Regions from separate parts of the Buttiauxella ferragutiae genome, predicted to be linked through region 1. Evidence: predicted binding sites of a transcription regulator. Region 1 holds the regulator's gene; the other holds the start of a gene.

The links. Region 1 encodes PurR, which represses purine synthesis genes. Its sites were predicted from a motif close to CANGCAAACGTTTGCNTG; they were not measured.
Region 2: MNO13_RS00130 (NCS2 family permease) is a predicted target of PurR. The motif match lies at 8,474-8,491, and genes of this name have one in related genera.

The regions. Positions count from the first base shown of each region.
Region 1 is NZ_CP093332.1:2,474,280-2,490,160, forward strand. It holds gene mdtK (MdtK family multidrug efflux MATE transporter) at 1-760, opposite strand, end outside; gene MNO13_RS11390 (riboflavin synthase) at 985-1,626, shown strand; gene MNO13_RS11395 (LacI family DNA-binding transcriptional regulator) at 1,692-2,615, opposite strand; gene MNO13_RS11400 (glycoside hydrolase family 1 protein) at 2,670-4,061, opposite strand; gene MNO13_RS11405 (PTS sugar transporter subunit IIC) at 4,110-5,429, opposite strand; gene cfa (cyclopropane fatty acyl phospholipid synthase) at 5,615-6,763, opposite strand; gene punC (purine nucleoside transporter PunC) at 7,062-8,255, opposite strand; gene punR (DNA-binding transcriptional activator PunR) at 8,371-9,282, shown strand; gene purR (HTH-type transcriptional repressor PurR) at 9,321-10,346, opposite strand; gene cydH (cytochrome bd-I oxidase subunit CydH) at 10,642-10,731, shown strand; gene sodB (superoxide dismutase [Fe]) at 10,785-11,366, opposite strand; gene MNO13_RS11435 (C40 family peptidase) at 11,498-12,352, opposite strand; gene MNO13_RS11440 (Grx4 family monothiol glutaredoxin) at 12,715-13,059, shown strand; gene rnt (ribonuclease T) at 13,109-13,762, opposite strand; gene gloA (lactoylglutathione lyase) at 13,857-14,264, opposite strand; gene nemA (alkene reductase) at 14,472-15,569, opposite strand; gene MNO13_RS11460 (TetR/AcrR family transcriptional regulator) at 15,625-15,881, opposite strand, start outside.
Region 2 is NZ_CP093332.1:17,699-33,579, reverse strand. It holds gene yidD (membrane protein insertion efficiency factor YidD) at 1-58, shown strand, start outside; gene yidC (membrane protein insertase YidC) at 61-1,707, shown strand; gene mnmE (tRNA uridine-5-carboxymethylaminomethyl(34) synthesis GTPase MnmE) at 1,814-3,178, shown strand; gene MNO13_RS00155 (4'-phosphopantetheinyl transferase family protein) at 3,406-4,134, shown strand; gene MNO13_RS00150 (NADPH-dependent FMN reductase) at 4,169-4,735, shown strand; gene MNO13_RS00145 (TetR/AcrR family transcriptional regulator) at 4,732-5,304, opposite strand; gene MNO13_RS00140 (MBL fold metallo-hydrolase) at 5,493-6,608, shown strand; gene MNO13_RS00135 (RamA family antibiotic efflux transcriptional regulator) at 6,630-6,971, shown strand; gene MNO13_RS00130 (NCS2 family permease) at 7,032-8,369, opposite strand; gene yieH (6-phosphogluconate phosphatase) at 8,675-9,340, shown strand; gene MNO13_RS00120 (LacI family DNA-binding transcriptional regulator) at 9,388-10,422, opposite strand; gene MNO13_RS00115 (PTS sugar transporter subunit IIA) at 10,693-11,136, shown strand; gene MNO13_RS00110 (PTS sugar transporter subunit IIB) at 11,152-11,439, shown strand; gene MNO13_RS00105 (PTS ascorbate transporter subunit IIC) at 11,452-12,708, shown strand; gene phoU (phosphate signaling complex protein PhoU) at 12,773-13,498, opposite strand; gene pstB (phosphate ABC transporter ATP-binding protein PstB) at 13,512-14,285, opposite strand; gene pstA (phosphate ABC transporter permease PstA) at 14,333-15,223, opposite strand; gene pstC (phosphate ABC transporter permease PstC) at 15,220-15,881, opposite strand, start outside.

The DNA of each region.
Region 1 (15,881 bases):
TCACTTCAAAAAACAGCGCCAGCGCAATCGGCAACCCAAGCTGAGTTAAGCGCTTCATCACTTTCCAGTCGGGCTTGATGAAGCCTTTTTCCAGCTTCAAATCGCGCATTGAGCGGGCTTTCTTCACATAAGAGATCATGCAGAAGAACATTACCCAGTACACCGCAGCAGTGGCAACGCCACAGCCCACGCCACCCAGTTCTGGCATGCCAAAGTGACCATAAATAAAGATGTAGTTGACCGGAATATTGACCAGCAGGCCGATAAAGCCCATCACCATGCCGGGTTTGGTTTTCGCTAAACCTTCACACTGGTTACGCGCCACCTGGAAGAACAAATAGCCCGGGACACCCCACAACAGCGCACGCAAATAGCCGACGGCCTTATCGGCAAGTTGCGGGTCGATATTCTTGGTCGCGTGAATAATATATCCCGCGTTCCATAGCACAATCATGATGATTGCCGAGACGATGCCCGCCAGCCAAAAGCCCTGGCGAATCTGGTGGGCAATGCGCTCACGACGGCCAGAACCATTGAGTTGGGCGACGGTGGGCGTCAGAGCCATTAACAAACCATGGCCGAAAAGTATCGCAGGTAGCCAGATAGAGGTACCGATTGCCACTGCGGCCATATCGGTTGCGCTGTAGCCACCGGCCATCACGGTATCGACAAAACCCATTGAGGTTTGTGCAATTTGCGCCAGCATTACGGGTATCGCCAGTGCTAGCAACTGGCGGGCTTCAACTATGTACTTCTGCATTTATACACCTGATTATTTTTAGTTATTAGATAGACAACAAGACCGCCAGAAGAGGCAGGAAAATAGGAATAGCAGGGGAAATAGCCTGACTATTGTAGCGGGAGAAAACGAATACGCCAGTCAAATAATGGTGGGGTAGCGCGGATGACTGGCAAGGTTTTTTTCCAACTGTTAAAGTGCTGCCATATAATTTTCAGCTGCCGTTAATTACCAGGAGCTTTACGATGTTTACAGGTATTGTGCAGGGCACAGCAACCCTGGTCTCCATTGATGAGAAACCTAACTTCCGTACGCACGTTGTCGCAATGCCAGATGCGATGTTACCAGGCCTTGAAACTGGGGCATCGGTGGCGCACAACGGCTGTTGTCTGACGGTCACCCAAATCAATGGCAATCACGTCAGCTTTGATTTAATGAAAGAGACGCTGCGTATCACCAACCTCGGCGAGTTAGTGGTGGGCGACAGCGTTAACGTCGAGCGTGCCGCCAAATTTAATGATGAAATCGGTGGGCATTTGATGTCGGGGCATATTATGACCACGGCGGAAGTGGCGAAGATCCTGACGTCGGAAAATAACCGCCAGATCTGGTTTAAAATGCGCGATAAAACCTTGATGAAATATATCCTGCATAAAGGATATATCGGCATCGATGGTATTAGCCTGACAGTGGGCGAAGTGACGGCTTCACGTTTCTGTGTACATTTAATTCCAGAAACGCTTGAGCGCACCACATTAGGCAGCAAGAAATTGGGCAACCGCATTAATATTGAAATCGACCCGCAAACGCAGGCGATTGTCGATACCGTTGAGCGTGTGCTGGCACAACGTGAAGCGACTTTGGAAGCGCTGTTACCGAAGGAATAAGGATTATACGGTGGATGACGCCTTTGGCTTATCCACCCTACAATTTCGAGCCGTATCCGACATTCTTACGCAATCAATAAACTGCCGCGCACCACATCGCTGGTCTGGCGTTCCCCTAACAGTAATTCCACCGCCCGACGCGCCATACTTTCCAGCGGGTATTGAATCGCCGGAATGGTGTTCGACCCAGGCATTCGGGTGGAGCCATCCAGACTAAATACCATCACTTGTTCGGGCACTTTTAACTGGTACTGGTTGAGCATCATCACGGCTTCTTGTGCCTGGGTATCGTCTGTAACTAACAGGGCGGAAAACTTCACCCCACGGTTAATCAGGCGTTGCAGTGCAATGCGTACTGATGACTCATCTTCAATCACTAACTGGCGGTTAAAAGGCACCACATGGTTGTGCAGCGCCTGGTGATAGCCCTCGAGTGTTAACGCTGCCGCTTCTCCGCTGGCAAAGTTGATTAAGGCGATTTGCCGCCGTTGCTGGTTACACAAATAGTGCACGGCGGTTTCTGCGGCAAAAACATGGTCGCATTGAACGCTGAAATTTTCGGCACCGCTCAGGCAGTCAATCAGCATGATGTCGTCAGCAAGCGTCGGCAGTGGGAAACGCGCGCCGACCACTACCAGTGCGTCGCATAACCCCTTCGATAACTCCTGAGCGGCTTGTGCCACGCTGTTGTGGTCATTGGCGAAGCGTAATAACAAGTGCTTGTGATGTTGATTGAGCTGTTTTTCAAGCGCTTGCAGGTAACCGGTAGACTGCTGAATATGTTCGGTGGCACAAATCACACCGATGCAGTTCGTCGACTGGCTGCTCAACGATTGCGCAATGGCATTAGGGGTGTAATTCAGAATTTCGGCGGCGCGTAAAACCGCCTGACGACTCTCTTCTTTGACGCCGCGACTGCCGCTTAATACGCGCGAAACCGTGGCTTTGGAAACCTGCGCAAGACGTGCAACATCATTAATATTCGACATAGTCTGTTTCCCACTTCTCAGCCAGAAACGGGCCTTGCGGCCCGAGTGCTGAGATTACGTCCGGTCGTTAAAGCCATTTTCTGCAGCGGTCGTGCGATACCACTCACCGCTTTTCTTGATAGTGCGTTGCTGTGTCTCAAGGTTTAACGAGACAAAACCGTAACGGTTTTTATAGGCGTTACACCAGGACCAGTTATCAATAAATGTCCACATGTGGTAACCGAGGCAATTGCTGCCTTCGCTGATACCTTTATGCAGCCACTTCAGGTGGTCGCGTACAAAATCAATGCGGTAATCATCCTGAATCTGGCCGTTTTCATCGAAACGCTGCTCGTTCTCAACGCCCATGCCGTTCTCTGAAATATAGCAATTTGGGTTGCCGTAATTTTCACGCAGATTGGTGAGAATATCGTAGATCCCTTGCTCGTAGATTTCCCAGCCACGGTACGGGTTCATTTTGCGGCCAGGCATTTCGTAGGATTCGAAGAACCACTCTGGCATAAACGGGCTGTCAGGGTTCACTAGCGAGTCGCGGCATTTGATGCGGCGCGGCTGGTAGTAGTTGATACCCAATAAATCGACCACACCCGCCGCCAGCAGAGCTTTGTCTTCTGGCTGGCAGACTGGCAATTGGCCGTGTTCTTTCAACAGCGCCACCAGTTCTTGCGGATATTCACCACGCAGCGCCGGGTCGAGGAAGCTGCGGTTAAACATCAGGTCAGCAATATTTGCCGCTTTCACATCTGCCGGGTTTTGTGAGCGTGGATAAGATGGCGTGAGGTTGAGGATAATGCCAATCTCGCCGCCGTCGTTACGCTCGTGGTAGGCCTTCACCGCCAGAGAGTGCGCAATCATAGTGTGGTAAGCCACGGTGGCTGCACGTTTGAAATCCACTACATTCGGGTAATGGAAGTCGTACAAATAGCCGCCTTCAACCGGTACTACTGGCTCGTTGAAGGTGAACCAATGCTTTACACGGTCGCCGAACAATTCGAAACACTTGCTGGCAAATTCAGCATAAGCCGTGACAACGTCACGATTCTCCCAGCCGCCTTGCTGCTGCATCACCATTGGCATATCAAAGTGGAACAGGTTGATGAACGGCTTAATGCCTTGCGCCAGTAATTCATCAATAACTTGATTGTAGAAGGTCACCGCTTCCTGATTGACCGTACCGCGGCCTTCCGGAATTAGACGAGCCCAGGAAATCGAGGTACGGAAAGTGTTGTGATTAAGCGCTTTGAGCAGCGCAATATCTTCTTTCCAGTTCTTGTAGAAGGTGGAAGTCTCTGCCGGGCCTACGCCGTTATGGAAACGGGTCGGTTGCTCTTTAAACCACCGATCCCAGATGGTGGCCGTTTTGCCAAATCCGAGTGTTTCGCCTTCCGTTTGTGGTGCTGAACTGGCGCTGCCCCACCAAAAATTATCAGGAAATTGGTATTTCATTTTTGTTCCTCATTTGACGAGCCTGCCATACCGGCAGGCTATAAAAAATTAACTTACAGTAATCGGGTTCTCGTTTTCCTGTGCATTGCGCTCTTCGTCCTGTTTTAGCAGGGTGCGCTCGTAAGCCTTCAGGAAGGGGTAATACATCACAGCCGACATGACCATACAAATCAGGCACATGATTACGGGACTTACCGCCCAATTTGCGGCCCACGACGCGCCAATGGGTGCCGGGGTTGTCCACGGTGTTAACGACACAACTTGTGCGACCCAACCTAATTTAGTCGCGATGTAAGCCAGGGTTGCGTTAATCATCGGCACCAAAGTAAACGGCAAGAAGAACAGCGGGTTCATGATGATTGGCGAACCGAACAAAATGGGTTCGTTGATGTTAAAGAAGCTTGGCACCACGCCCATTTTACCGATAGTACGCAGGTGAATGGCGCGGCTACGCAGCAGCAAGAACGCCAGCGGCAATGTTGAACCGACGCCGCCAATCAGCAGGTAGTGATCCCAGAAACCTTGCAGGTAGATATGTGGCAGCACGTTACCGGCGGCGAGTGCGGTCTGGTTCGCCGAAAGGTTGGCCATCCAGAATGGGTTCATAATCCCGGTGACAATCAGTGCACCGTGGATACCGGCAAACCACAGGATCTGGCAGATAAACACCGAAATCAGAATCGCAGGCAATGAGTCAGAGGCCGAAACCAGCGGTGCCAGCAGGTGCATGATCGCTTCCGGAATAATCATTCCGGTGGTCGATTCAATAAATAAGTTCAGCGGATGGAGCGTGGCGACAATCACCACCACCGGAATCAGGATCTCAAACGAACGCGCAACACCGGTTGGGACTTCTTTCGGCAAGCGGATAGTGATGTTGTGGCGTTTGAGGAACGCATACATTTCGCTGGCATAAATGGCCGTCAGCAGAGCGGTAAAGATGCCCTGTCCAGAGAAGTATTGTGTTGAAATCTGCCCGTCTTTATACGGTGCTGCGACCAGTAAAAAAGCCATAAATGCCAGTAAGCCGGTCATAATCGGGTCGAGCTTATAGTGCTTTCCGAGGCTTGCACCAATACCGACCGAAATAAAGAATGTCATGACACCCATGCTGAGGTTAAACGGCAACATCAGCTGTTCGCGGTAGGTGAGAGAAAAACTCAACCACGAGCGGGCAAAGCCCCAACTACTGTCAGGTGAGAACGGCGGGAAAATAAATACTAACAAGAAAGAACCGATGATCATAAACGGTAGGGCAGAGATAAAGCCGTCGCGGATGGCGATGACATGGCGCTGAGAGCCCATCGCTCCGGCCATGGGAGTGACTTTTTGCTCAATCACATTGACCATTTTTTGGTACATGCTCATGGCGGTATCCTTGTTATTGTCGGGGTAAGTGGATTGATTGTGAAACAACAGGGAAACCGGTTTCCATTGAATAAAGAGATAAGTGTTAGCGAGATCAAACTCGTGAGGAAAGGAGAGCTGGAAACGTGAAGAAGTTCACGATTTGTTAAGAAAATGCTAAACCCCGGACTAGCCGGGGCATTAAATCAGTGCGGGACGCGTAAGCCGTGTTCGATGCCGCGGCTAAAGACGATTTGCCACAGCTGAATATCGCGGGCGCGGAAGGCTCCGGCACACGCATTAAGGTAATAACTAAACATCCGTTTGAATCGTTCTGAATAGTTACTGGCAAATTCCGGCCAGGTATTCTGGAAACGCTCGTGCCATGCCATTAACGTTTTATCGTAGTCGGCACCAAAGTTATGCCAGTCTTCCATCACGAAATGGCCTTCATTGGCATCGGCAATCTGGCACACGGACGGCAGGCAACCGTTCGGGAAAATGTATTTGTCTATCCACGGGTCAACGCAGTTATCGGTTTTATTCGAACCAATAGTGTGCAGCAGGAAAATACCCTCTGGTTTCAGGTTGCGGTCAACCACATTGAAATAGGTGGCATAGTTTTTCGGCCCGACGTGTTCAAACATGCCAACTGAAACAATGCGGTCAAACTGCATTTCTAAATCGCGATAATCTTGCAGCAAGATAGTCACGTCCAGCCCGAGACAACGTTCCTGAGCCATTTTCTGCTGCTCGGCAGAAATGGTCACGCCATGAACCACGGCCCCATAATGCCGTGCGGCATATTCCGCAAGCCCACCCCAGCCGCAGCCGATATCCAGCAGCGTCATACCTGGCTCAAGATGCAACTTATCGCAGATCATTTTCAGTTTGGCATTCTGCGCATCGCTAAGGGTAGTGGCTGATTTCCAGTAGCCGCAGGAATATTGCATATGTTCATCGAGCATCCGGCTAAATAAGTCGTTGCCAAGATCATAATGTTCTTTACCGACAATCCAGGCGCGTTTTTTGGATTGCAGATTTAATATTCGGGCTGCAGCAATGCGCAGGGTGTCTTTTAAATGGCGGGGGAGTTGATTCTCAAGTCCGGCACGGATGGTGTTATTGAAAAATATATCCAGCCGTTCGCAGTCCCACCAGCCGTCCATATAGCTTTCACCCAGCCCGAGGGTGCCTTCTTGCAGCACGCGCTTAAAAAAATCGGGATGCTTAACCTGGATATCGAAAGGGCGCGGGCCGTTAATTTCCACGCCAGCCTGCGTGAGCATTTCGCTCACGATTCGATACCACGGGTTATTTCTTATGCTGACTTCTTCTATACACGATGAACTCATAGCTTCTCCATCACCATTGTGAGAGGAACCTTAAAACAGCGTAGACGCTATTTTGGGCATGTGAGAAATGTCACGGAAAATACCGCGAGCCTGATATCCGACGTAGAACAGAGAAAGGGGGGCGAGAGCCCACAAAAAAAGCTTCTAAAACAACAAACGGGAGCACAAAGGCTCCCGTCAAAACGTCATTATTATTGTGCTGACGGTCAAGCCGTAAATAAGTATAGGCTCGCCCAGGCGGTGATTCAATGAAATATTGTTAGCAAGCTAACTACATTGCTGTCACGCAAACGATACATTAATGTGCATCGGATTCAGCAGGTTGCCAGACTTTGACATGACTACGGCGTTGCAGCAAGTAGCCCAACATGGCTAAGACGATGGTCACCAACATGACGCTGGTGGTGGTCAACAACGGGGTTGCGACCAACCATGACACCATCAAACTTGCCAGGAAGCACAAACCTAATTGCAGCGTATTTTGCAATGCAGCTGCTTTACCGGTGGCCTGTGGGAATGGCAACAAGGCTGAAGCAACGACGATCGGGTAAATCGCACCATTAGCAATCGCCATCACGCAGAATGGAATCAATAGCAGCGTGAGGCTGGCATGGCCGCTGACCGCCACACCCCAGGTACCGAAAATGCTCAGGGTGTAGAGCGCAAGTAACCATGGCAACATTTGCTTGCCTTGCCATTTTTGCAGCGCGCTACGGCAGCCGTAGCCGCCAATCAAGAAGGCGATGGTTTGCGGCACATAACTCAGGCCAATAACCGCCGGGCTATAACCCATATCGTTAAGAATGAATGGCGAACCGGTCAGCCAGGCAAAGAAGCTGGCGGAGCAGGCGGCATAAATCAATACGTTCCCGCTGTACACGCGTGAGCGCAGCAAAGAGGTAAAGCTGACTTTATTATCTTCGGTTTGCGGATGATGCTGAGTGCGGGGTTTCAGACGTAAAGTCGGGATCATCAGCACCAGCGTGATGGCAAACAGGGTAGCGAAAATCGCCTGCCAGTCAAAGTGAGTCAAAATCCAGCTACCGAGCAGCGGTGCCAACGCCGGAGACAAGCCAACCAGTGGCATAATGGTGGCGAAAATACGGTTAGCGCGATTCGCCGGATAGTAATCGGTCACCAAAGCTTGCCAACTGACGGCCGCAGAACAGACGCCAACCGCCTGAACAAAACGCAGTACCAGTAGCGCGGTGGCGCTTTCAACCCACAGCATGCCGATACAACCGATGGCGAACAGGCTTAAACCCGCCAGTAATACCGGTTTACGACCGAAGTGGTCTGACAATGGACCCCACATCAACTGGGCAAACGCAAAGCCGGCAAGGAACAGACTCAGGCTGGCACTGACGGCAGAGGCGTCGGTCTGTAAATCTTGCTGAATGGCAGCGAAAGCAGGCAGATACATGTCTGTGGCGAGGAACCCCAGCACACTTAATCCGGCCAGCCAGATAAGAAATCCTTTTGATGGTTGCATAATTTTCTCTTGTTTTATCTTGCAGGTTAATCGCCGCGAGAGTGTACGGAGTGCAATTACGCTTGTGAAACGCTAATATTTGTAGGTTGCGTTCAAAAAATTTGTGAGCAAAGAAATGTGGTCAGAATACTCGCTGGAAGTCATCGATGCGGTAGCGCGCAATGGCAGCTTCAGCGGTGCAGCACAAGAGTTGCACCGCGTTCCGTCTGCCATTAGTTATACGGTGCGGCAACTCGAAGATTGGTTAGCCGTTCCGCTATTCGAACGTCGTCATCGGGATGTTGAATTAACCCCTGCTGGCGTCTTTTTTCTCAAAGAAGGCCGCTCTGTTATCAAAAAAATGATGACGACACGGCAACAGTGCCAACAGATCGCCAATGGATGGCGTGGTCACCTGGCGATTGCAGTTGATAACATTGTAAAACCGGAGCGAACGCGGCAACTGGTGCTGGATTTCTATCGCCATTTTCCTGATATCGAATTACGTATCTTTCAGGAAGTGTTCAACGGCGTGTGGGATGCGCTGGCGGATGGACGCGTAGAAGTGGCGATTGGCGCGACTCAGGCGATTCCGGTTGGGGGGCGTTATGCCTTCCGTGATATGGGAACGTTGAGCTGGCGTTGCGTGGTGGCTTCCTCGCACCCACTGGCACAGTGCGATGGGACGTTAAGCGATGATGACCTGCGTGCCTGGCCATCGCTAGTTCTGGAAGATACTTCGCGTTCATTACCAAAACGAATTACCTGGCTGTTAGATAACCAGCGCCGCGTGGTAGTGCCTGATTGGGCGTCCGGTTCGGATTGCTTGAGCGCGGGGTTGTGTATCGGCATGGTGCCGTTACATATTGCCAAACCGTGGGTTGCTTCAGGGAAATGGCGCGAATTAACGCTGGATAATCCATTCCCTGACGCGGCATGTTGCCTGACATGGCAGCAAAACGATGCATCGCCAGCGTTGGCCTGGCTGTTGGATTACTTAGGCGATAGTGACACGATGAATCAGGAGTGGCTACAGGAGCCGCTGTAAGTCTGCTGGATGTCGCTTGCGCGACATCCGACACACACTTAGCGGCGATAATCGCGAAACGGGCCATCAGCCACAGAGCGGCGTTCAATCAGACGCGGGTGAACCTCAATCGACTGCGACTCTTCGCGTTTGTTGACGATTCTATCCAGCAGCATATTAAACGCCGTTTCCCCTAGCGAATCTTTCGGCTGGTGGATGGTGGTCAATGCCGGTGAGAAGTAACGCGCGTTGCGCACGTTGTCGTAACCGATAACGGAAATATCCTGCGGCACGCGCAGCCCCATTTCATCAGCAGCGCAAATAGCACCCATCGCCATAATGTCGCCGCCACAGAATACCGCTGTTGGGCGATGAGACTGGCCGATGATCTGCTGCATGGCGCGGTAACCTGATTCAGGTTCAAAGTCACCCTGAACAATCCAGTTTTCCGGAATGGAAATTCCCGCTTCTTCCAGTGCTTTCATAAAGCCTGCGTGGCGGCCGCCACCGGTGTTACGTTCCATTTGCCCGGGAATGGCGCCAATTTCGCGGTGGCCGCGTTCAATCAAATAACGTCCAGCAAGATAACCGCCGTGGAAAGCGTTATCGACCACGGAGTCGGTGAAATCGGCACGAGCCTCGCCCCAGTCCATCACCACCATAGGGATGTGACGGTACTCTTCAAGCATGGTGAGCAATGATTCAGGATATTCAGAGCACATCACTAACAGGCCATCGACTCGCTTTTGTGCCATCATCGATAAGTAAGCGCGCTGCTTTTCAAAGTTGTTGTGCGCGTTGCCCAAAATCAGGGTGTAGCCTTTTTCAAAGCAGCTATTTTCCACCGCTTCGATTATCTCGGCGAAATAGGGTGCTTCACTGGAAGTGGCAAGCAGACCAATCGTTTTGGTGTGATTAACTTTCAGGCTTCGTGCTACGGCGCTTGGCGAGTAGTGCAATTCTTTAATTGCTGCCCACACCGCATTGCGCGTTTCTTCCGCCACAAAACGGGTTTTGTTAATCACATGTGATACGGTTGTAGTGGAAACGTTTGCGCGCTTCGCCACGTCCTTGATTGTCGCCATTAAAATTCACTCCGGGCTATATCGTAAACCCTTGATTGCTATTATGTTAAACGTTTGCGTACGCTGACTCCACAGGCAACATGATGGTTGCAGGTATGCCGGGATTGCGACATAAAACGGGAGGAGGGCATTGAATTGACGATACGCAACAAATTAGCGAGGGATTTTGGCCTATCCAGGCGAAAAGTGGAAGAGGGAAAATTGATATCAGATTAAAACCTGGAGGATTTTTATCTCTGGTTGTGGGAAAATCACCCTGACACATCGATTGTATGGATATAAAAGGAGTTTAATGATGAGCACCGATTTGAAATTTTCAATCACGACGACGGTAATTGTTTTGGCTTTGATTGTTTTCGGCGCACTAACTGCCGTACTGCACTGATTTTTACGCTTTGATCAAGATGGGCCGCAAATCGCGGCCCATTTACTTTTGCATTAAGCTGCTAAATTCTTCGCAACAAATGCCCAGTTCACCAGCGCCCAGAAATGCTCAAGGTAGCCAGCACGAGCATTGCGGTAGTCGATGTAGTACGCATGTTCCCACACATCCACAGTCAACAGCGGTTTAGCTGCAGTCGTCAGTGGGGTGCCAGCGTTAGAGGTAGAAACAATCGCTAATGCGCCATCTTCCTGTTTAACCAGCCATGTCCAGCCAGCACCGAAGTTCTTGATAGCAGCATCAGTAAATTGCTGCTTGAACTCAGCGAAGCTACCAAAAGATTTATTGATGGCTTCCAGCAGTTCGCCAGTTGGCTCGCCGCCAGCATTTGGTGCCAGGCAGTTCCAGTAGAAAGTGTGGTTCCAGACCTGAGCGGCGTTGTTAAATACGCCACCTTCGGAAGTACGAACGATCTCTTCGAGGGTTTTACCCTCAAACGCGCTGCCTTTAACCAGATTATTCAGGTTAGTGACATAGGTTTGATGGTGTTTACCGTAATGGTATTCCAGGGTTTCGGCGGAGATATGCGGTGCTAAAGCATCTTTTGCATACGGTAGTGCAGGTAGTTCGAACGACATTGCTAACTCCTTATTATTGTTTACATCTAGACAACACTTTTAGTGCGGGTTTAGGGTAACAAATTGAAAGGGTAAGCAAAAGAGGAACACGCCTGCCCAATGAAGGGCAGGCGCAGATTTTCGACGAATTTTTAACGAATGGTTTTGGAAGTCATGACACGTTTAGCGCCAACATAGTGGCGTTGCCAGTAATCTTCGCTCAAGGAAGTGATTTGGATATCCCTGCCAGAACGTGGAGACTGAATGAACTTACCGTTGCCTACATACACGCCTACGTGATCCGCAGTGCCGCGACCTTGTGTACGGAAGAATACCAGGTCACCTGTTTCCAGCTCACCACGATCCACCGAAGAGGCATCACGCAGGTGATACATTTCGTTAGCAGTGCGTGGAATACGGAACTTCACCAAATCTTTATAGGCGTAATAAACCAGACCGCTGCAATCGAAACCGGTACGCGGTGAAGTCCCACCCCAGCGATACGGTTTGCCAATCTGGCCCATCAATTTGTTCATCGCCGTTTTCTGTGCTTTTTGCACCCGGACTTTATGCGCAGCGGCAATCGTCGTTGGTTGCTCTGCTTTGACTTTCACGCAATGCGTTTTATAACCTTTACGAGGTTTACTGCATTTTTCGGTGAGAGCAACAGGCTGGACTTTCGCGAGCTGAGAGGATTTTTTGCGGTCTTTACTGGCAAGATTTTTTGTTTTAGCACTGCTGGAGTTTTTAGCGGTTTTACTCGTTGAGGCAGTGGTTTCTTTTTTCTTGCTGGTTGTTTTGGAGGTGGTGTTGGTTTTCTTGCTGGCGGTAGTGGTTTTATCTTTACTCTTACTGCTCTTTTCTGTGCTCTTGGTTGTGCTTTTCACAACGTGCGCTTTATGCGCCGCCACGGGACGAGCGTGCTCAGACGCCTGCGTCAATGGTGTATACGGCAAGGTAAATAGCAGAGCACAGAGCGTGATAGAAATTTTTGTTATCCGCGCCACTCGACAATCCCCTGGTTAAAATGAATGCATGATAATTACCATCATGCCCGTGTATGATTTTGCGAAACCCGCCGATTCTAATCTATTAAGTGAGATAAAGTTAACAACCTTTTACCTATCGTCGTGCTGTTTCGTAACCAGTCGCAAAAAAAATCATCAAACTTAAGGTCATAAGGTGATTTATTGATCAGGGATAGGGTTAATTCCTGATTTGCAGCTACCGGAAAAGTGTTATTCTTGAGACATGTTATCCCTCCATCGCGTAGTACACAGAAACCCTGCAAAAATTGGTGTTTTCTGGAGAGGGTATCGATCGCTACAATGGCAGGCTACTGCCGAGACCAGGTTTGAGGAAGCAAGCAATGAGCACTATTGAAAAAATCCAACAACAGATTACTGAAAACCCAATCCTTCTTTATATGAAAGGTTCCCCGAAACTGCCTAGCTGTGGTTTCTCAGCCCAGGCTGTGCAGGCGCTGTCTGCCTGTGGTGAGCGTTTCGCCTACGTTGATATTTTGCAGAACCCGGACATCCGTGCTGAGTTGCCAAAATATGCCAACTGGCCGACTTTCCCACAATTGTGGGTTGATGGCGAGCTGGTTGGCGGTTGCGACATCATCATTGAGATGTATCAACGTGGTGAATTGCAGGCGCTGATTAAAGAATCTGCTGCTAAGCATAAATCTGAAGAGCCAGACGCAGAGTAATTTGCTGTTAGTTATTAAAAAGCGACCGTTAAGGTCGCTTTTTTTATGCTCACGATTCGGGGTCTGCAGGGAGTGGCAGCGGCCAGCCACCTAAACGCTTCCAGCGATTCACTATCTCGCAAAATAGCTGCGCGGTTTGCTCGGTATCATAAAGTGCAGAGTGCGCCTGGCTGCTATCAAACGGCATACCAGCAGCAATACACGCTTTCGCCAGCACCGTTTGGCCTAATGCCAGTCCGCTCAGTGCGGCGGTATCAAAGGTGACAAACGGATGAAAAGGGTTACGTTTTAATGACGCGCGTTCTGCCGCGGCCATCATAAAGCTGTGATCAAAGGTGGCATTGTGCGCCACCATAATTGCACGGTTACACCCACTGTCTTTGATGCCTTTGCGCACCATCTTAAAAATCGCATGTAGCGCGTCATATTCACTGACGGCACCACGCAACGGGTTGTGCGGGTCAATACCATTGAAGGCCAGCGCTTCAGGCTGAAGGATAGCGCCTTCGAAAGGTTCGACATGGAAATGCAGGGTTTCATCAGGCATTAACCAGCCGTCCAGATCCATCTTTAAGGTGATGGCAGCGACTTCCAGTAAAGCATCGGTTTTCGCGTTAAACCCAGCGGTTTCAACGTCAATGACTACCGGATAAAAACCACGAAAGCGGTCACACAGGCCTTGCAGTTGCGTGTTGTCAGACATCAGGATCTCTTAATACGGGGAAAAAGCAGCGCGCATTATGGCAAATTTTAAGAAGGGAAGCTAACGGGCAGGTTTACCGCCCGTTAGTTGAGTATTAGTTACCCAGGCCTTTACCCGCATCTTTGCTCTCGATGAGCTCGATTTTGTAGCCGTCTGGATCTTCAACGAAAGCGATAACGGTGGAGCCGCCTTTTACCGGGCCAGCTTCACGGGTTACATTGCCACCGTTGTTGCGAATACGCTCGCAAGCTTCGGCGGCATTATCAACGCTCAATGCGATATGGCCGTAGGCGTTGCCCAGATCGTAGCTCTCGGTACCCCAGTTATAAGTCAGTTCGATAACGGCTTCTTCGGTTTCCGGGCCGTAGCCAACAAACGCCAAAGAGTATTTATATTCTGGGTTTTCACTGGTACGCAGCAGGGTCATGCCCAGTACGTTGGTGTAAAAATTGATAGAGCGTTGCAGATCGCCAACGCGCAGCATGGTATGAAGTAAGCGCATAAATTCCTCTTTTCCCCTTCATTCTTCAAGTTGTGACGGTGTTGGCTGCACTCACTCACCCCAGTCATTTACTCAAGTAAGCTCCCGGGGATTCCTGAGCTTGCCGCCTGGCCACAACTAGAATTATTTGGGTAAAATTAAAGGGTTAATTTCTAAATGTGAGGGTAAGTATAGCGGCGAATTCACGCCGCTATCAATCGACAGGTCTTATAAAGTTGGGTAATCGGTATAACCTTCAGCACCGCCGCCATAGAAGGTTTCAGGACGTTGGGCGTTGAGTTCGGCATTGTGATGCAGGCGTTCGACCAAATCAGGATTGGCGATGTAATCGCGGCCAAAAGCGACAGCGTCGATTAAACCTTTCTCGATTAACGACTCCGCTTTCTCTGGGGTATAAGCGCCCGCGCCGATGATCACGCCGTTGAAACGTTCACGCACTTTCAGACGGAACTCTTCGCTATACGGTTTGCCGCCAGCCCAGTCAGGCTCTGACATATGCAGATAAGCGATGCCGCGCTTGTTCAATTCTTCAATCAGATACAACGCATCGGCTTCTTCATCCGGGCCGTTATCCACGTTTTGGAATGAACCGATTGGCGAGACGCGGATACCAATTCGGTCGGCACTCCATTCTTTGCTCACGGCATCGACCACTTCCAGTACCAGACGCGCACGGTTTTCGCGGCTACCGCCATATTCGTCCGTACGATGGTTGGAGGTCGGTGACAGGAACTGGTGCAGCAAATAACCGTGCGCGGAGTGCAGTTCGACCATGTCAAAACCAGCATCACGGGCGTTACCTACCGCCTGACGGAAATCATTGACGATGCCCGGGATTTCATTCAGCTCAAGCGCACGTGGCAAAGAGGTGTCGACGCGAATGGCGTGGCCATTTTCATCCCGCAGTGAGGTGCGCGTACCGGCAGAAATCGCCGATGGCGCGACAGGCGCTTGCTGGCCTGGCTGAATGCTGGAGTGAGAGATACGGCCGGTGTGCCAGAGTTGTACCGCAATGCGACCTTTTGCCGCATGAACACCGGCGGTGATTTTCTTCCACGCAGCGATTTGCTCATCGCTGTGCAGACCGGGTGCGCCTTCATAACCTTTAGCTTGCGCAGAAATTTGCGTGGCTTCACTGATGATAAGGCCGGAGCTTGCGCGCTGGCGATAATATTCGCCCATCAATGGGGTTGGGATATCGCCAGGCACAATGCTGCGAAGACGAGTTAATGGCGCCATAAAAATGCGGTTTGGTGTGGTAATGGCACCGACTTTCAGTGGGGTAAATAATTTATCTGCTGACATGGGTTATCCTTTGAATAGACCGGTCGTCTAGTAATTGAGTAAATAAAAAAGCCTGTCAGGAGACAGGCTCCGCTAATAATTGGCTAACGTGGGCGAGGGCGCATTCCAGCGGTATCGCGCTACGTGAAATTTTCGCTTGTAAGCTGGCTCCCAGCCACAGGGCATAAATCACTTGTGCCTGGTTTAACGCCGAGTCGGTTAATTTAAGGCTTGATTCGGCATGCCCCTTCTCCAGTGCATCTGCAATCTGGGAAACGATTTGCGCCGAACCTTTATTTAAGGCTGTGCGCATATCTTCTGAAAGATCACACA
Region 2 (15,881 bases), 2.5 Mb from region 1:
GAACCCCGGTGGAGACGATCCCGTCCCACCTGGACCTTTTGATACCAGAGAACACTAACGATGGATTCGCAACGCAATCTCTTTCTCATCGCTTTGTTGTTCGTGTCTTTCATGATCTGGCAAGCCTGGGAGCAGGATAACGCTCCAAAACCACAGGTGCAGCAGACCACGCAGACTACGACCACCGCAGCAGGTAACGCCGCAAGCCAGGGTGTGCCGACCAGTGGCCAGGGAAAAATCATCACGGTTAAAACTGACGTCCTTGAGCTTTCCATCAACACCCGTGGTGGTGATGTTGAGCAGGCGCTGTTGCTGACCTACCCGAAAGAGCTCAAATCTAATGAGCCGTTCCAGTTACTGGAAACCACGCCAGAGTTTGTCTACCAGGCACAAAGTGGCCTGACGGGTCGTGATGGCCCAGATAACCCGGCTAACGGTGATCGCCCACTGTATAACGTTGAAAGCGACAGCTTCGTACTGCCAGAAGGCCAGAACGAACTTGTTATTCCAATGACTTATACTGATGCAGCGGGCAACGTCTTCACGAAATCCTTCACCCTGAAACGCGGCGAGTTCGCGGTAAGCGTGGATTACAATGTGAAGAACGCCGGTGAGAAACCGCTGGAGCTGGCTACTTTTGGTCAGTTGAAGCAGTCCATCAATCTACCGTCACACCGCGATACTGGAAGCAACAACTTTGCGTTGCACACCTTCCGTGGCGCTGCATATTCCACTCCTGATGCGAAATACGAAAAATATAAATTCGACACCATCGCTGACGGGGAAAACCTGAACGTTAATGCCAACAACGGTTGGGTGGCGATGTTGCAGCAGTATTTCGCAACAGCGTGGGTTCCGCGTAATCAGGGTACTAACAACTTCTATACCACCAAACTGAGCAATGATGTGGCGGCGATTGGTTATAAATCCGCGCCACAACTGGTTCAACCTGGTCAAACCGCTCAACTGGGTAGCACCCTGTGGGTTGGCCCGGAAATTCAGGACAAAATGGCAGCCGTTGCGCCGCACCTTGACCTGACTGTGGATTATGGCTGGTTGTGGTTTATTTCTCAGCCGCTGTTCAAGCTGTTGAAATTCCTGCACGGCTTTATCGGTAACTGGGGCTTCTCCATTATCGTTATCACCTTCATCGTTCGTGGCATCATGTACCCGCTGACTAAAGCGCAGTACACCTCCATGGCGAAAATGCGTATGTTGCAGCCGAAACTGGCAGCCATGCGTGAACGTATTGGTGACGATAAGCAGCGCCAGAGCCAGGAAATGATGGCCCTGTATAAAGCTGAGAAAGTTAACCCGCTGGGTGGTTGTCTCCCGCTGGTTATCCAGATGCCAATCTTCCTGGCGTTGTACTACATGCTGATGGGTTCTGTGGAACTGCGCCATGCGCCGTTCGCACTGTGGATTCATGACTTGTCTGCACAAGACCCGTACTACATCCTGCCGATCCTGATGGGCTTGACGATGTTCTTCATTCAGAAGATGTCGCCGACCACAGTGACCGACCCGATGCAGCAGAAGATCATGACCTTTATGCCGGTCATCTTCACGGTGTTCTTCCTGTGGTTCCCGTCAGGTCTGGTACTGTACTATATCGTCAGTAACACAGTGACCATCATCCAGCAGCAGCTGATTTATCGCGGTCTTGAGAAACGTGGCTTACACAGCCGCGATAAGAAAAAGACCTGATAAAAATTAGCGAGAAGCTTACGAAAGGCGGTCAATAGACCGCCTTTTTCTTTTGTAGGGTGGATAAGCGAAGCGCCATCCACCAATCAATCACGAAGGGATAGTAATGAGCCATAACGAGACAATCGTTGCCCAGGCGACACCGCCGGGACGTGGTGGGGTCGGTATCCTGCGCGTCTCAGGCCTTCAGGCACGTGAAGTAGCACAAGCCATTCTGGGCAAATTACCGAAACCACGTTACGCCGATTATCTGCCATTCCGTGATGCTGACGGCAGCGTTCTCGATCAAGGTATCGCGTTGTGGTTCCCTGGCCCGAATTCCTTCACGGGTGAAGATGTGCTGGAACTTCAGGGGCACGGTGGCCCAGTTATCCTGGATTTACTGTTAAAGCGCATCCTGGCGCTCCCAGGAGTGCGTATCGCAAGGCCTGGTGAGTTCTCCGAACGTGCATTTCTGAACGACAAGCTGGATTTGGCTCAGGCCGAAGCCATCGCTGACCTGATTGATGCCAGTTCCGAACAAGCCGCGCGTTCAGCATTAAATTCTCTGCAGGGTGCTTTCTCCGCACGCGTAAACCATTTAGTTGAAGCGCTGACACATCTGCGTATTTACGTGGAAGCAGCGATTGATTTTCCGGATGAAGAAATCGACTTTCTGTCTGACGGCAAAATTGAAGCCCAGCTGAACCAGGTGATTGGCGATCTGGATGCGGTGCGCGCCGAAGCACGCCAGGGCAGTTTGCTGCGTGAAGGCATGAAAGTGGTGATTGCAGGGCGTCCAAATGCCGGAAAATCGAGCCTGTTGAATGCTCTGGCTGGCCGCGAAGCAGCGATTGTGACGGATATTGCCGGAACCACCCGTGACGTATTACGCGAACATATTCATATCGACGGCATGCCACTGCATATTATCGATACCGCAGGGCTGCGCGAAGCGAACGACGAAGTTGAGCGTATCGGCATCGAACGTGCGTGGAATGAGATTGAACAAGCAGACCGTGTGCTGTTTATGGTTGACGGAACCACGACCGCTGCCACTGACCCTGCTGAAATCTGGCCAGACTTTATTGCGCGCTTACCGGCACGTTTACCGATTACCGTAGTGCGTAATAAAGCTGATGTCACCGGCGAAACGCTGGGTCTGAGCGATGTGAATGGTCACTCACTTGTACGCTTGTCTGCGCGTACCGGTGAAGGTGTAGATGTGCTGCGCGATCATCTAAAACAGAGCATGGGCTTTGAAACCAATATGGAAGGCGGCTTCCTGGCGCGTCGTCGCCACTTGCAGGCGCTGGAACAGGCAGCAACCCATCTGCAACAAGGCAAAGCGCAGTTGCTGGGCGCATGGGCCGGGGAATTACTGGCTGAAGAACTGCGACTTTCTCAGCAAAGCCTGAGCGAAATCACCGGCGAATTTACCTCTGATGATTTGCTTGGACGCATTTTCTCCAGCTTCTGTATCGGTAAATAAACTAAAAAAGTAAGCGTGTGCTCACTTTTTACTCATCCCGCAATGCGCCTGATTTAGCAGGATAAGTGTTGCGGGATTTTTTTACCGTTTCGTCTGTACTTTAAAAACCTAAGTATTCATAGGGTTGATCAATTGATGTTTTTTTACACGCTCATCCCCGTGCGTTTCGTTGCTAAAAAATCTACAATTGAATGAAAAGTAGATTGCCCATTATCAAGGAGAGAAAAATGGCAACGCATTTCGCAAGATGGACGATCAATCCCAAATTCCCCTTTTCGAGCCGGCTGAATGAAGAATGCCTCACCTTCGCTCAACAAATGCCGGAACATCGCCGTTCACGATTCTTAGCCTCACGTAGCCTGTTGGCTGAACTCCTTCATATGCTGTATGGCATTCAACAACTGCCCAAGATTGTCACCACTGCCGCCGGGCGCCCGCATTTTGCTGACACGTCGTTGATGGACTTCAGCATTGCTTATGCCGGAAACAAAGTCGGTGTGTTGGTCACCACCGAAGGCCGCTGCGGACTCGATTTCGAAATTAATCAGTCGTTCGGCAATCTTCCTTCTGTTGCTTCAGCTTCCATTTTCCGCAGCAATGAGTCGATCTGGATAAACACTCAAAAAAACCCAGGTGAGGCCAGAGCACAGTTACGCACACTGCATCAAAGTGCTTTTAAATTGACCGGTCGTGAAGAAAGCTGGCAGCTTCTGCCTGGTGCGGGTCGGATTCGCACAAATGATCAATCAGAAATTGAAGCGATCAGCGATGTGGAAGGCCTCTTAATCTGGGGATGCGTAGTGTCGCCCGCCATAGAAAAATTGAGTTTGTGGGAGTTTGAAAGCCCGCAAAGCTGGCATAGTCTGTGGGATGTCAAATCACGTTATCGCGATCCTAACGGCAGCATAATTCGCTTAACCAGTATGTCGTCAGAAAAAGCGTTATATCAAAACTGATCTTTCCTGAACGTCCTGACAAAAAGAGGTATTCATGTCCGACACGTTAAAGATAGTCACGTTATTAGGTAGCCTGCGCCATGGCTCATTCAACGCGATGGTCGCCCGCACTTTGCCTGGCATCGCCCCAGCGGGGATGAGCATTGAGGCATTGCCGTCGATCAAAGACATTCCATTGTATGACGCCGATATACAGCAAGAAGAGGGGTTCCCGGCAACGGTTGAAGCGATTGCTGAGCAAATCCGCACCGCAGATGGCGTTGTGATTGTCACGCCAGAATATAACTATTCGGTGCCAGGTGGCCTGAAGAACGCCATCGACTGGCTGTCACGTTTACCGGAACAGCCACTGGCTGGCAAACCAGTGCTGATTCAGACCTGTTCCATGGGCGCGATTGGTGGCGCACGCTGCCAGTACCATCTGCGCCAGATTCTGGTGTTCCTCGACGCGATGGTGATGAACAAGCCTGAATTTATGGGCGGCGTGATTCAAAACAAAGTGGATGTGCAAACTGGCGAAGTGGTTGATCAAAGCACGCTCGATCATTTGGCCGGACAGCTGACGGCATTTGGTAATTATATTCAGCGAGTTAAAAACTAATTAGCTAAAGCGCGCCACATCGTTTCGAAGCCTAAAGCCTTAAAATCGCCAGCACGTTCCGGTTCACGGCTGGCGAATTCCATGGTCGTTTCTGCCAGCGAAGAAAAAATCGCATCACTAAACGCGCGATACGGGCCGCACTGAAAAGCCTTCAGTATCGATTGCGAACAGATCTCATGTAATTCCGGGAATAACTCCGCCACTTTTTGCTTCGTGTCATCATCAATCTTATCGCTCACCGACAGCTGACGAATCGCCCGATGCGCTTCAGGGTGACCAATCGCCCAGTCGATGTAGCTGTTCCAGATATAGCGGGTATATTCTTTCGGGTCTTTCAATGTGCGGTCGAGATTCGCCTGCATGGAAATAAGTAAGCTTTGTTTCAAATACAGGTACAGCTCGTTTATCAAATCGTCCTTAGTGGCAAAATAACGAAATAGAGTTCCTTCCGCGACGCCTGCGCCACGGGCAATTTGCGCAGTTGATGCCGCAATCCCCGACTGGCCGATGGCGATGGTTGCTGCATCCAGTAACGCTAATTTTTTATCTTCACTCTTCGGACGAGCCACAACGTTTTACCCTCTAATTTCTGAACCCCGAATTGAATCACGCGAGCTACGCCACTGCAACGCTGAATGTCAGCGTTTGAAAAGCATCTTGACGGTCGTCACTCCTTATCTATAATGAGTGCTTACTCACTCATTATCAAGTTTACAGCTTCGTGCCAATGGATGGAACGATTTGTGCAGGCCAGGAAATGAAACGATTCTCCATATGCGCGGTAATAATTATGTTGATTGCAACAGCAGCCAGTTTGCCTTTTGTCCTGAATGCCGGGTTTGGCCAGGCTCCGCAAGGAGAAGGTCTAAGTTTAGTCGAACGCTCTGCAAATTACGTTGATGGACAATTTCGCAACCAGATCCCAACGCTTGGCTATACCGGGCAGAAAAGTAAGCTTGCGGCATGGTGGGGATTTTTAACCGCGAAGCGGGAAAATTCTCGCCCTCAACAACCTCTACCGCTAGTGAAAACTTCACTGGCTAATCTGCCGCTGGAACAAGATACGATGGTCTGGCTCGGGCACTCCTCCTGGTACATCCAGCTGGCCGGCAAACGCATTCTTATCGATCCCGTTTTCAGCAGTTACGCCGCCCCGTTTTCATTTATCAATAAAGCCTTCCCTGGGGATTACCCGTGGACGGCTGAGTCGATGCCTGAAATCGATCTGCTGATTATCTCCCACGACCATTACGATCATCTGGATTACGCCACCATCAAAGCACTGAAGCCAAAAATCCGCCAGGTGATTACGCCATTGGGCGTTGGTTCGCATCTGCGTTACTGGGGCATAAATAGCGACATCATTCATGAAAAAGACTGGAACCAGACGGTAAAAATCTCGAACGACCTGACGGTGCATGTGTTACCCGCCCGGCATTTCTCTGGCCGCAGTCTGAAGAGCAACCAGACGTTATGGGCGAGTTTTATGTTCGTGACCAATGACAACAAAGTCTATTACAGCGGTGATACCGGCTACGGGCCACACTTCAAAGCTATCGGTGAACAGTTCGGTTCGATCGATTTAGCCATTATGGAAAACGGCCAATATGACAAGGACTGGAGCAATATTCATATGATGCCGCAAGAAACTGCACAAGCCGCAGTAGACCTCAAAGCTCGCGCCATACTTCCGGGCCATGCAGGCCGTTTTGTACTGGCAAATCATACGTGGGATGCGCCTTACAAAAGCCTCGCTGAAGCCAGTATCGGGAAAAATTATCGCCTGTTAACACCAAAGCAGGGTGAGCCTGTGCGGGTAAATGATAACGCACAACAATTTAGCGCCTGGTGGGAATCTGCCAGCGCAATGTAAGCGAACCACGCAGGGGGATGTATGACGATTTCAGCTCAGGTTATCGATACGATTGTTCAGTGGATTGATGACAATTTGCATCGACCATTACGCATTGATGATATTGCCGATCACGCGGGGTATTCGAAGTGGCACTTGCAGCGTTTGTTTATGCACTACAAAGGTGAAAGTCTGGGGAAATACATTCGTGAGCGCAAATTGTTGCTGGCCGCGCGTGATTTACGCGACACCGATAACAAGGTTTACGATATTAGTCTGAAGTATGGCTTTGATTCGCAGCAGACGTTTACGCGGATATTTACGCGCACCTTTCATCAGCCACCGGGCAGGTATCGCAGAGAGAACCACAGCCAGCCACAATAACCGGCCATGGTTCACTGTTTCGTAGGCCGGAAAAGCGCAAGCGCCATCCGGCAAAAACGATTAATGTGCGTCGATAAATACGATTTTCAGAATGAACAGCAGCGCCACAACAATCACGCATGGGCTGATTTCACGCCAGCGGCCCGTGCCGAGTTTCATCACGCAATAAGAGATGAAGCCCAGCGCGATGCCTTCGGTGATTGAGAAGCTGAAAGGCATCATTACCGCGGTAATAAACGCTGGAACCGCTTCTGTCAGGTCGTCCCACTTCACGCGCGATAAACTCGACGTCATCAACACGCCAACGTAGATCAACGCACCAGCTGCAGCATATGCCGGAACCATGCCTGCTAACGGGGAAAGGAAGATAACCAACAAGAACAGCAAACCAACGATGACCGCCGTCAGGCCAGTACGCCCGCCAACAGACACGCCAGAAGAGCTTTCGATATACGCGGTAACGGAAGAAGTCCCGATAAATGCACCCGCCACTGAAGACACGCTATCAACGTACAGCGCCTGCTTCATGCGTGGGAATTTCCCTTTTTCGTCGGCAAGCCCGGCTTTGTCTGTCACGCCAATCAGCGTGCCGGATGAGTCAAACAGGTTAACCAACATAAAGGAGAAGATAACACCCGCCAGACCAATGTTCAGCGAACCGGCTAAATCAACCTGGCCGACAACAGACAGCACGCTTGGTGGCGCGGAAACAATACCGTGGTATTGCACGTCGCCCATCATCCAGCCCAGCAGCGTGGTGACTACAATTGACACCAGCACGGCAGCGTGAATATTGCGCGAGGCAAGAATGGCGATGATAAAGAAGCCCAGCGCGCCAAGCAGTACGCTGTGCGAAGTCAGGTTACCGATGGCCACCAGCGTGTCTTTATTAGCCACGATGATCCCGGCATTTTTCAGGCCCATCATGCCGATGAACAGACCAATACCGCTGGTGATACCGACACGCAAACTCACCGGAATGTTCGCAATCATCCAGTAACGCACACGGAAAATGGTCAGCAACAGCAGGCCTACTGCACCCCAGAAAATAGCACCCATCCCAACTTGCCAGGAAATCCCCATCGCACCTACCACCACAAAGGCGAAGAAGGCGTTCAGGCCCATTGCCGGAGCCAATGCGACTGGCAGATTGGCGAAAATACCCATCAGGATGCTACCTAATGCGGCAATCAAACAGGTGGTGACAAAAACGGCCTGGGTATCCATACCAGCGGCGCCAAGGATCTGCGGGTTGACGAAAACGATATACACCATCGTCAGGAAGGTCGTAAGACCGGCGATCACTTCAGTGCGTGCCGTGGTGCCGTGTTCGCGCAGTTTAAACACGCGCTCGAGCAGCCCCGGATTTGCGGCCGGAGTAGATTGTGGTTGGCTCATTAGTGTTAATTCCGAACATTGAGAGGGAAAATCCGTCGTTATCCTATACCAAAAATTCCCAAACATAATGACCCACGCTAATTTTTTTTCATTGAATTTACTTATACGGCAACGATTGCGTGCCGCAAAAATTCTGCAAATTGGGTAAAGTAGATATTTAATCTTATACCCGAGCTACTTCAAGATGCAGGTAGGCGGCAATCGAATGAATCCCGATGAACTTACTCAAGTAAGTGATTCGGGTGAATGAGAGCAGTCAACACCCCTGCATATTGAAGGGCGATGGGTAGAAATAAGGAAGCGGTATGTCCCGGATAGATGCGCTGTTCTTCGACTGCGATGGCACGCTGGTTGATAGTGAGGTTATTTGCTCCAAAGCCTACGTGCATATGTTTGCGCAATACGGCATCGAACTTGCGCTCGAGGAGGTTTTCAAAACTTTCAAGGGAATCAAGCTCTACGAAATAATCGACACGATTAATACCCGCTATGGAATGAACTTGCCAAAAGATGAACTGGAGCCGGTTTATCGCGCCGAAGTTTCGCGTCTGTTTGATAGCGAGCTGGTAGAGATTGACGGCGCAGCAGCACTAATTGCGCAAATCAACGTGCCGATGTGTATCGTTTCCAATGGCCCGGTCAGCAAAATGCAGCATTCACTGGGCAAAACCGGCATGCTCCACCATTTCCCGGACAAACTGTTTAGCGGCTACGATATACAGACGTGGAAACCGGATCCGGCACTGATGTTCCACGCCGCCGAGGCAATGAATGTGGATGTCAAAAACTGTGTGCTGGTGGATGACTCTATGGCCGGTGCGCAATCCGGCATTGCCGCAGGCATGGAAGTTTTCTATTTTTGCGCCGACCCACACAACCAGCCGATTGATCACCCGAAAGTAACGACGTTTACCGATTTAGCGCAGTTGCCGGAGTTGTGGCGTGCGCGGGGTTGGAATATCACGGTTTAAGAACGATGGCGGATGGCGCAAGCTTATCCGCCCTACAACGACCGCGCTCAGGTGCTTTGACGTAATTCAACCTGGTAGTTGAACAACTCAACACGTGATTCATCTAACTCATCGTCATCATCGTTATTTAGTAACTCAATCAGCATCTTGCCCGCCTCTTTGCCCATTTTTTTATAATCTATACGTATGGACGTTAGTGTCGGATGGGTTTGATCGCAACTGTCAGAGCCATCAAGACAAGCGACTGCGATGTTTCCAGGAATTTTCAGCAAGCGGCGCTGGCACTCAAACATAATCCCCAGGGCAATTTCTTCATGGCTGCAAATAACCGCATCCAGATCCGGCTGGCGTTGCAGTATTTCAGTTAATGCATAACGCCCGAACTGCAGGCTGGCGGCTTCCGGAGTGGTAATCACTTGATCAGAGTTTTGATAGCGGCTGAGCATCGCTTTATGCCAGCCATTAAGCTGCTGGCGTTGCAGGCGGTTGTCCATATGCGCACCAATAAAGCCGATATTTTTATAACCCTGATCCAGCAAATGTTCCGTCAGTTTATGCGAGGCCTCAAAAAAGCCGGTTTCGAGGGAAATCTTCGCCTGACTAAATGGGGAACCCACAACGTTTATCGTCGGAATGTTAGCCTTTTCGAGTATTTGCCAGGTTTTCTCTGCCAGCTGCGAACCAAAAATCACCAGTGCCGCCGGGTTGCTTTGCAGCAGCGTCATTAATATTTCAGCTTCTTTATGCTGATTATGTTCATGACAGCCAAGCAGTAACTGGAATTCGTTTTTATTCAGCACTTGCTGCAGCGACTGCATAAAGCGCGAACTGGCTTTGTCGATCAAGGAAGGAATCAACACCGCGATGGTATTGCTGTGGCCAGAAGCGAGCGCACCAGCTGCCCGATTGGGGATATAACCCAGTTCTTCCACCGCTTGCTCTATCTTCTCGCGCAGTTTATCGGAAACCTGTTCCGGCGTTCTTAATGCCCGAGAAACGGTCATGGTTCCAACGCCTGCATAATTGGCAACTTCTTGCAGTGTGACCCGCCCGGTACCTCGGCGCTTACGCGTTTTTTCCATTCTGGCTCCCCGAGTTAATACAACTAACTGTTTTCATTATTTTTAATTCACCGTCTGTTCGTCAGACTATTGATCACGTTAGCAAAAACTCTCACGCATTGTATATGCAGGAACTGGATATAGCCAAAGTCAGACCTAGGATAAATGATAGCGCTATCACAATCCTTGATAGCGCTATCAGGTAGCGCTATCAAATGAGACAACCATCACATTAATGTCTGCGCAAAAAATCTACCCTCCTGTTAATTATCATCGGGAGTTATCAGTCGCATGTTAAAGAATCTATTAACCACAGAGGTCATTCAGGTCGTAGAACAGGCTAAAGACTGGCGCGATGCCGTGGCTATTTCATGTCGTCCGCTGATTGAAAATGGTTCGATCGAACCACGTTATGTTGACGCTATTTATCGCACTCATGAATCTATCGGTCCGTATTACGTGGTAGGGCCAGGCATTGCGATGCCACACGCTCGTCCGGAAGAAGGTGCAAATAAACTCGCACTGGCGCTGACGCTGATTACTTCAGGTGTGAATTTTGATGCGGATGAAAACGATCCGGTGAAATTGCTGATTGTGCTGGCCGCGACTGACAGCACCAGCCACATCGAAGCGATTTCCCAACTCGCCCAGTTATTCGATAACGAACAAGACATTCAGGCCATTTTGAAGGCCAAAACAACGCAGGACATTTTGTCCGTCATTGCGCGCTATTAATCCAGGGGAACAATTATGAAAATTACAGTGGTTTGCGGTAACGGCTTAGGTACTAGCCTGATGATGGAAATGAGCATTAAAACCATTCTGAAAGATCTTTCCGTTAATGCAGACGTCGACCATGTCGATCTCGGTTCAGCTAAAGGCACGCCAAGCGATATCTATGTCGGCACTAAAGACATTGCCGAGCAGTTAGTCGCGCAGTCTGTAGGCGGAAAAATCGTCGCACTGGACAACATGATCGATAAGAAAGCCATGAAAGAACGTTTGTCCGTGGCATTAACCGAATTAGGCGCACTGTAAGCAGGAGTCGATATGGATTTCTTTCGTTTTTTGATGAGCGATGTGCTTTCTGAACCAGCAGTGTTGGTAGGTCTAATCGCCTTGATTGGTCTGATCGCACAGAAAAAACCGGTCACAGAATGCATTAAAGGCACCGTCAAAACCATTATGGGTTTTGTGATTTTAGGTGCAGGTGCCGGACTGGTAGTTTCTTCTCTGGGTGATTTTGCGAACATTTTCCAGCACGCCTTTGGTATTCAGGGTGTGGTACCAAACAATGAAGCCATTGTTTCCGTCGCACAGAAAAGCTTCGGTAAAGAGATGGCGATGATCATGTTCTTCGCGATGGTTATCAATATATTGATTGCCCGTTTCACACCATGGAAATTTATCTTCCTGACCGGTCATCACACATTATTTATGTCGATGATGGTAGCTGTGATCCTGGCAACCGCAGGCATGAGCGGTGTAACGCTGATTGCTGTTGGCTCTTTGGTAGTTGGCGTGGCAATGGTCTTTTTCCCAGCCATTGCGCACCCTTACATGAAGAAAGTCACCGGTTCTGACGACGTCGCAATCGGCCACTTCTCAACATTGTCTTACGTGCTGGCAGGGTTCATCGGCAGCAAATTTGGTAATAAAGAACACTCGACTGAAGACATGAATGTGCCGAAAAGTCTGCTGTTCTTGCGTGATACACCAGTGGCTATCTCCTTTACCATGAGCATTATCTTCCTGGTGACCTGCCTGTTTGCTGGTGCAGACGTAGTGAAAGAGCTAAGCGGTGGTAAGAACTGGTTCATGTTCTCTATCATGCAATCCATCACTTTCGCGGCTGGTGTATACATCATTCTGCAAGGTGTGCGTATGGTAATTGCGGAGATCGTTCCGGCGTTCAAAGGTATTTCCGACAAGCTAGTGCCGAACGCGAAGCCTGCGCTTGATTGCCCGGTCGTCTTCCCTTATGCGCCTAACGCGGTGCTGGTTGGCTTCCTGAGCAGCTTTGCCGCAGGTTTAATCGGTATGTTCGCTTTGTATCTGCTGAACATGACGGTGATTATTCCAGGTGTGGTGCCACACTTCTTCGTGGGTGCTGCGGCAGGTGTGTTTGGCAATGCAACCGGCGGGCGTCGAGGGGCGATTTTGGGGGCGTTTGCGCAGGGCTTGCTGATTACCTTCCTGCCAGTGTTCTTGCTGCCAGTACTGGGCGATATCGGCTTTGCTAACACCACGTTCAGTGATGCTGACTTTGGTGCCCTGGGGATTCTGTTAGGCATTATCGTTCGCTAATCGTTGAACGACGCACCAATAAAAACGCCAGCGATTCGCTGGCGTTTTTTTATGAGTTTTATGATTACTCTTTCGGGTCTTTACCAGCCAACAGCTTATCCAGCTCATCGCCACCGACATGACGGAAGTCCTGTCCTTTAACGAAGTAGAAAATAAACTCACAGATGTTCTGGCAACGGTCACCGATGCGTTCGATAGAGCGCGCACAGAACAGTGCAGTCAACACACTTGGAATAGTGCGTGAGTCTTCCATCATATAAGTCATCAACTGGCGCACGATGCCTTCATATTCCTGGTCAACTTTCTTATCTTCGCGATAGATACGCACCGCTTCGTCGAGATCCATACGCGCAAACGCGTCAAGCACGTCATGCAGCATTTGCACGGTGTGGCGGCCTAATGATTCCAGGCTCACCAGCAGTGGCTGATGTTGCTGCGAGAATTTCTCCAGCGCCGTGCGGCAGATTTTATCTGCTACGTCGCCGATACGTTCCAGCTCAGAAATCGTTTTGATGATGGCCATCACCAGGCGCAAGTCACTGGCGGTTGGCTGACGTTTAGCGATGATGCGCACACAGGCTTCATCAATCGCCACTTCCATCATGTTAACTTTCTGATCACCTTCGATAACGCGCTTTGCCAGCTCGCCATCTTGATTGTGCATGGCGGTGATAGCATCAGAAAGCTGTTGCTCCACCAGCCCACCCATGGTCATTACCTGAGTGCGGATATATTCCAGCTCGGCGTTAAACTGGCCGGAAATGTGTTTGTTGAGATTGAGGCTATCCATTTTGTTCTCCAAATCAACCGTAGCGGCCAGTAATATAGTCTTCAGTCTGCTTCTTGGCAGGCGTGGTAAACAGCGTGTCGGTTTCGCTAAATTCAATCAGCTCACCCAGGTACATAAATGCGGTGTGGTCTGAACAACGTGCCGCCTGCTGCATGTTGTGGGTCACGATTACCACGGTGTAATCTTCTTTTAGCTCGGTGATAAGCTCTTCAATGCGACCGGTAGAGATTGGGTCAAGCGCTGAACACGGTTCATCAAGCAGCAACACTTCCGGGCGAATCGCAATACCACGCGCGATGCACAGACGCTGCTGCTGGCCACCGGAGAGACTGTATCCGCTCTGGTGTAATTTATCTTTGGTTTCATTCCACAATGCGGCTTTGGTCAAAGCCCACTGCACACGTTCGTCCATATCACTGCGTGACAGCTTTTCAAACAGACGCACACCGAAGGCGATGTTGTCATAAATCGACATTGGGAATGGCGTCGGCTTCTGGAACACCATGCCCACTTTGGCACGCAGCAGGGCGATATCCTGGCTCTGAGTGAGGATGTTTTCCCCATCCAGCAGAATTTCACCTTCGGCACGCTGCTCTGGGTAGAGCGAGTACATTTTGTTAAATGTACGCAGCAGGGTGGATTTGCCACAGCCTGACGGGCCAATGAACGCGGTAACCTGGTTCTTAGCGATATCCAGATTGATGTTTTTCAGGGCATGGAACTTACCGTAATAGAAGTTCAAATCACGAACCTGAATTTTGTCTGGGGTAGTATCGACCATACTCATCTGTTTCTTAATCTCCATCCGACGCCGCCTTTGCCGCGCCGTAAAATTTAACCGTGTTTACTCTTCGCGAAAATCACACGCGCCAGAATATTTAGCAGCAGTACGCAAAGGGTAATAATCAGAACGCCAGCCCAGGCTAACTGTTGCCATTCGGCAAACGGGCTCATGGCAAATTTGAATATCGTCACCGGCAGGTTGGCAATCGGCTGCATCATGTCCGTGCTCCAGAACTGGTTGGAGAGGGACGTGAACAGCAGAGGGGCCGTTTCACCCGCGATACGTGCAATCGCCAGCAATACCCCGGTAATAATCCCGGAAACAGACGCTTTCAGCGTTATCGCGGAAATCATTTTCCACTTTGGCGTACCCAGCGCGTAAGCCGCTTCACGCAGGCTGTCTGGCACCAGTTTCATCATGTTTTCAGTGGTGCGAATCACAATTGGGATTTGCAGCAATGCCAGCGCAATCACCCCGGCCCAACCGGAGAAATGCTGCATCTTCGCCACCACAACGGTGTAAACAAACAGGCCGACAACAATTGATGGTGCAGAAAGCAGGATGTCATTGATAAAACGAATGACTTCAGCCAGAGCGGATTTGCGACCGTACTCAGCCAGATAAATCCCGGCCATGATGCCCAGCGGCGTACCGAAAACAGTCGCCCACAGAATTAACAAGCCGCTACCCGCAAGGGCGTTTGCTAAGCCCCCGCCTTCGGTATTTGGCGGTGGTGTCATTTCGGTAAACAGCGCAATCGACATACCGTCGATACCGCGCGTAACGGTTGAGAACAAAATCCATACCAGCCAAAACAGGCCGAACGCCATGGTTCCCATTGAAAGTGTCAGAGCTACGCGGTTTTTGAACCGACGACGAGCCTGCATTTTGCGGCGAGATTCAGCTAACGCCGCGCGGCTTTGCATTTCCATTGTCGTCATGAACGCGCTCCTTCATTCTTCGCCAGACGCATAACCATGAACTTCGAGATAGCCAGTACGATAAAGGTGATCACGAACAGAATCAGGCCAAGTTCCATTAATGCTGCGGTGTGAAGGCCAGATTCCGCTTCAGCAAATTCATTAGCCAGAGCAGAAGTAATACTGTTGCCCGGCATATACAGCGAGGCGCTGTCGAGTTGGTAGGTGTTACCGATGATAAAGGTCACCGCCATGGTTTCACCCAATGCACGGCCCAGCCCCAACATCACACCACCAATCACGCCGTTTTTAGTGAACGGTAAAACGATGCGCCAGATAACTTCCCATGTGGTGCAGCCAATACCATAGGCTGACTCTTTCATCATCACAGGAGTTTGTTCGAATACATCGCGCATAACCGCCGCAATGTACGGAATGATCATGATTGCCAGAATGACGCCTGCGGCAAGAATACCAATACCGAACGCCGGGCCGGAGAACAGCTCGCCAACAATCGGCACAGAAGAAAGCACGTTGCCGACAGGTTCCTGGAAGTACTTCGCAAACAGCGGAGCAAAGATGAACAAGCCCCACATGCCGTACACAATACTTGGAATTGCCGCCAGCAGTTCGATGGCGATACCCAACGGGCGACGCAACCAGTTCGGTGCCAGTTCTG